DNA from 2 places in the Luteococcus peritonei genome. Region 2 is predicted to be linked to the other one. Evidence: riboswitches for the same ligand, from Rfam matches in the RefSeq annotation. Region 2 holds a riboswitch; the other holds the start of a gene.
What was found. A riboswitch is a leader RNA that binds a small molecule or an ion and turns the genes downstream of it on or off. The one in region 2 is predicted to bind FMN.
Positions count from the first base shown of each region.

Region 1 (2,379 bases), on a different contig from region 2:
TGCTGCTCTTCTCGCTGCTGCGATCCTGCGGCGCCGACGAGCCGGACGCGGCGGTGCCCGCGGCCGAGGCCAGCACGACACCGGCCCAGACCCTCGCACCCGCGACCTCTGCGTCCAGTTCTGCGACGCCATCGTCAGCGGGAGCCCCCTCGTCGTCGGGAGCCTCCTCCTCATCGAGCGCTTCGCCCAGCCGGACCCCGAGCATGGCTGGCATCGTCACGAGCAAGGACAGGGGCAGCCGTGAGTGGCGGACGGCCTCGCTCGACGTGCCCACAACCCATGCGGGCAGGGCGAGGCCGCACCGCTACGTGGTGAAGCTGGAGACCAACCTGGACCTGGACGTCACCGAGGTGGCGCGGCAGGTGGAGCGGGTGCTCGACGACGAGCGCAGCTGGGTGGGCACCACCGGCAACTCCTTCAGCCTGGTCTCCGACGAGTCCACGGCCGACCTGACCATCTTCCTGGCCAGCCCGGACACCACCGACGCCATGTGCAAGCCGCTCGACGTCCGCACGACGTGGAGCTGCCAGAACGGCAAGCGGGTCATCCTCAATGCCGACCGATGGCGCTACCGCACTCCCACCTGGCAGCAGGCGGGCAGTGACGAGTACCGCGCCTACATGGTCAACCACGAGGTGGGCCACTACATCGGCCTGGGCCACGTCGGCTGTCCGGCCTCCGGCAGCGTCGCCCCGGTGATGATGCAGCAGAGCATCCGGCTGGACGGCTGCACCATCAATGCCTGGCCCTCGCAGTCCAAGGGCCGCTAGTCCCGTTCCCCGAACCACCCGCCCGGCGGCCCGGTCACGTGGCATGCTGGCCGCAACGTGTTCCGGGGTCGGTGCAAGTCCGAACCGGCGGTGAGAGTCCGCGACCCGTGCGCAGCCAGCGCACGGTTGACCTGGTGGAATTCCAGGACCGACGGTGAAAGTCCGGATGGGAGGAAACACGTGGGGTCGTCCATGGGCGACCCCTGCGACGGCGCGTCCCTGCGCCCGCGGCTGCTGCCGTGGGGTGAGGGGCCGGTGCCCGACTGCCAGGTCGGTGCATGCCGCGCGCGCCCCGGTGCACGTCGAGGACGACGACCGGAGGCCCGATGCACCAGCCAACCATCCCGCACCAGACCGACCATGCCCTGATGGCGATGGCCCTGGAGCTCGCGCGCCAGGGCCCCGAGGCCGATCCCAATCCCCGGGTGGGGTGCGTGCTGGCCACCCCCGACGGGGAGGTGGTGGGGCGTGGTTGGCACCGGGGAGCCGGCACGGCCCACGCCGAGGTGGTGGCCCTGCAGCAGGCCGGGGCGGCGGCGCGGGGCGCCACCGCCTACGTCACCCTGGAACCCTGCGACCACACCGGCCGTACCGGGCCCTGCAGTCACGCCCTTGTCGCCGCCGGCATCTCCCGCGTGGTGCACGCCCAGCACGACCCCAATCCGGTGGCCGCCGGCGGTGCTGAGCGGCTGCGTCGGGCGGGACTGGTGGTGGAGGGCGGCCTGCTGGCTGATCGGGCCCATGCCCTGAACCGCACCTGGACCCACCTCGCCCGCCACGGCAGGCCCTTCGTGACCTGGAAGTTCGCCGCCACGCTGGACGGGCGCAGTGCGGCGGCCGACGGCAGCAGCCAGTGGATCACCGGTGCGGCGTTGCGGGCGCGCGTCGGTGAGCTGCGCTCCCGCTGCGGTGCGGTCGTGGTGGGCAGCGGCACCCTGCAGCGCGACGACCCGCGGCTGACCGCCCGTGACGCGGCCGGAGAGCTGCTGCAGCACCAGCCGTTGCGAGCGGTGATGGGCCTGGCCGAGGTGCCCGGGCAGGCCCGGGTGCGCGGCGCGGACGGCCGCTTCCGCCACCTGGCCACCCGAGATCCCCAGCAGGCTCTCACCGCCCTGGCCGCCGAGGGGGTGCACCACGTCTGGCTGGAGGGAGGGCCCCGACTGGCGGCCGCCTTCTGGCGCGCCGGGCTGGTGGACGAGGTGCTGGCCTGCCTGGCGCCGGTCCTGCTGGGCGCCGGGACCGCGGCCGTCGCGGACCTGGGCATCGCCGGTATCGAGCAGGCTGCCCGGCTGCGGTTGGAGCGGGTGGAGCAGGTGGAGCAGGACCTGTTGCTGGTGCTGCGGCCCCGGGCTGACGGCGATCCAGCGCCACCGGAGGCGCCGCGGGACGGCACGAAGCACGACGAGAAGACGACGGACCACACGCCAGGGCTGCCGACGGGGCAGCGAACCAAGGAGGACTGATGTTCACGGGAATCGTGGAGGAGAAGGGCCGGGTGCTGGAGGTACGCCCCGGCGAACAGAGCATGGTGATGAGGATCAGCGGGCCGCAAGTGGTGGCCGATGCCGCCCCCGGCGAGTCGATCAGCTGCAACGGGGTCTGCCTCACC
Region 1 covers NZ_BAAAIX010000028.1:41,342-43,720, forward strand. Annotated here, with positions in the region: gene ABD073_RS11905 (DUF3152 domain-containing protein) at 1-770, shown strand, start outside; FMN riboswitch at 824-954, shown strand; gene ribD (bifunctional diaminohydroxyphosphoribosylaminopyrimidine deaminase/5-amino-6-(5-phosphoribosylamino)uracil reductase RibD) at 1,097-2,233, shown strand; gene ABD073_RS11915 (riboflavin synthase) at 2,233-2,379, shown strand, end outside.
Region 1: linked by a shared signal. The riboswitch ahead of ribD (bifunctional diaminohydroxyphosphoribosylaminopyrimidine deaminase/5-amino-6-(5-phosphoribosylamino)uracil reductase RibD) and the one ahead of ABD073_RS11360 (ABC transporter permease) in region 2 are both predicted to bind FMN.

Region 2 (2,379 bases):
GGCGGTGCAGCTCTTCGACTCCTGGGCCGGCGCGCTGGCGGAAGAGGACTACCGGGCCCGCGTGCTGCCGCACAGCCAGGCGGTGCTGGGTGGCCTGGAGCGCGAGGTGCCACGGATCCACTTCGGCGTCGGCACCGCCGAGCTGCTGCCCGCGATGGCCGAGGCCGGCACCGAGGTGGTGGGCGTCGACTGGCGCACCCCGCTGGACGTCGCAAGCCGTCGCATCGGGCCCGGGCACGCCGTGCAGGGCAACCTGGACCCGGCCCTGCTGCTGGCGCCCTGGGAGGTGCTGGCGGAGCGCCTGCGCGAGGTGATCCGTCGCGGCGCCGTCGCCCCGGGCCACATCGTCAACCTGGGCCATGGCGTGCCCCCCAGCACCGACCCCGACGTGCTGACCCGCATCGTCGAGCTGGTCCACACCGAGGGCCCGGCACTGCGCGCCGAGGCCGGACACACCGACTGACACCCATCCCGATCCGAGGAGAGAAGAGCATGACAGCAAGCCCCCAGAGCGACCCGCAGGCCGGCATCGACGCCGAGGTCATCAACTCCGACATCAACTACACGATGTACTCGGTCTTCGCGCGCACCAGCGCGGTCTCCGAGACCGCCGCCGCCGACGCGCTGGCCGCCATCGAGCAGGCCACCGAGGGCAAGGGCCTGGTGATCCGGGGCTGGTACGACGTGGCCGGTTTCCGTGCCGACGCCGACCTGATGGTCTGGTGGCACGCCCCGAGCTCCGAGACCCTGCAGGACGCCTACCTCGCGCTGCGCGCCACCGAGCTGGGGGAGAGCCTGGTGCCGGTCTGGTCCCAGGTGGGCCTGCACCGCGCCGCCGAGTTCAACCGCGCCCACATCCCGGCCTTCCTGGCCGGCGAGAAGGCACTGGGCAACATCTGCGTGTACCCCTTCGTTCGCTCCACCGAGTGGTACCTGCTGCCCGACGAGGAGCGCAAGCAGATGCTGCGCGAGCACGGCATGATGGCCGCCCCCTACCCGGACGTGCGGGCCAACACGGTGGCCTCCTTCGCCCTGGGTGACTACGAGTGGCTGCTGAGCTTCGAGTGCGACGAGCTGCACCGCATCCTGGACCTGATGCGCGACCTGCGGGCCGCCGCCGCGCGTCGCCACATGCGCGAGGAGCAGCCCTTCTTCACCGGCCGTCGCCGCGAGCTGTCCGAGATCGTCGCCTCCTGGGGCACCGCCTCCCAGGCCGGCTGCGGCTGCTGCTGACAGCTGTCGGCACCACCCCGGCCACCACGAGCGCCGACGTCATCACGACGTCGGCGCTCGTGCCTATACTGGCCCTTGCTACGTGCTCCGGGGTCGGTGAAAATCCGAGCCGGCGGTGACAGTCCGCGACCCAGATCGAGGCAGCTCGAGATGGTTGATCCGGTGGAATTCCGGGACCGACGGTGAAAGTCCGGATGGGAGGAAGCACGGCGCCTGGCGACGCCCCACGAGTGCGTCCCGGGCCGCCTGCCGACATGCCGTCACCCCGCTCGCGCAGCGCAGCGGAAAGGAATCATGGCACCGGTGACCCAGCCCACCAGCAGGGCGATCTCCACACGCGCGATCATCGCGCCGCTGCTGCTCGCCCTGGTGCTGCTCGCCGCCTGGCAGCTCCTGGTCCAGCTCACCGACTGGCCCGGCTATGTGCTGCCCTCGCCGGGCACCGTGCTGCGACGCCTGGTCAGTGACCTGGCCGGGCCCACGCTGTGGCAGCACCTGGGCCTGACACTGCTGGAGGCGCTGGGAGGCTGCCTGGTCGGCTGTCTGGTGGGCCTGCCGCTCGCGGTGGCCATCCACGAGTCCCGCTGGTTCTCGGCCGCCGTCAACCCCTTCCTGGGCGCCACCCAGGCCGTCCCGGCCATCGCCCTGGCGCCGTTGCTGGTGCTCTGGGTGGGTTATGGGCTGGTGCCGGTCATGCTGCTGTGCGCCGTGATGGTCTTCTTCCCGATCCTGGTCTCCACGCTGGTGGGTCTGCGCCACGTCGACCCCGAGGTGGTCGACGCCTCTCGTGTCGACGGGGCGGGACGCTGGGCCCAGCTGTGCTTCATCGAGGGGCCGCTGGCGCTGCCCAACAGCCTCGCCGGGCTGCGCAATGGCTTCACACTGAGCATCACCGGCGCGGTGGTGGGGGAGATGGTGATGGGCGGCAAGGGCCTGGGCCAGGTGCTGACCGTGCAGCGCGAGGCCATCGACACCGCCGGCATGTTCTCCACCATCATCGTGCTCTGCGCCGTCGCCTCCCTGCTCTACTCCCTGATTCGTCTGGTCGAGCGGCGTTCCCGCGTGGTCAACGCCCAGCGACGCGAGTCCTGATCCCCACGAAAGGTTGACCCCCATGACCCAGCTCTCCCGCCGTGGCCTGGTCGC
Region 2 covers NZ_BAAAIX010000027.1:67,767-70,145, reverse strand. Annotated here, with positions in the region: gene hemE (uroporphyrinogen decarboxylase) at 1-463, shown strand, start outside; gene hemQ (hydrogen peroxide-dependent heme synthase) at 493-1,233, shown strand; FMN riboswitch at 1,313-1,444, shown strand; gene ABD073_RS11360 (ABC transporter permease) at 1,528-2,325, shown strand; gene ABD073_RS11355 (ABC transporter substrate-binding protein) at 2,348-2,379, shown strand, end outside.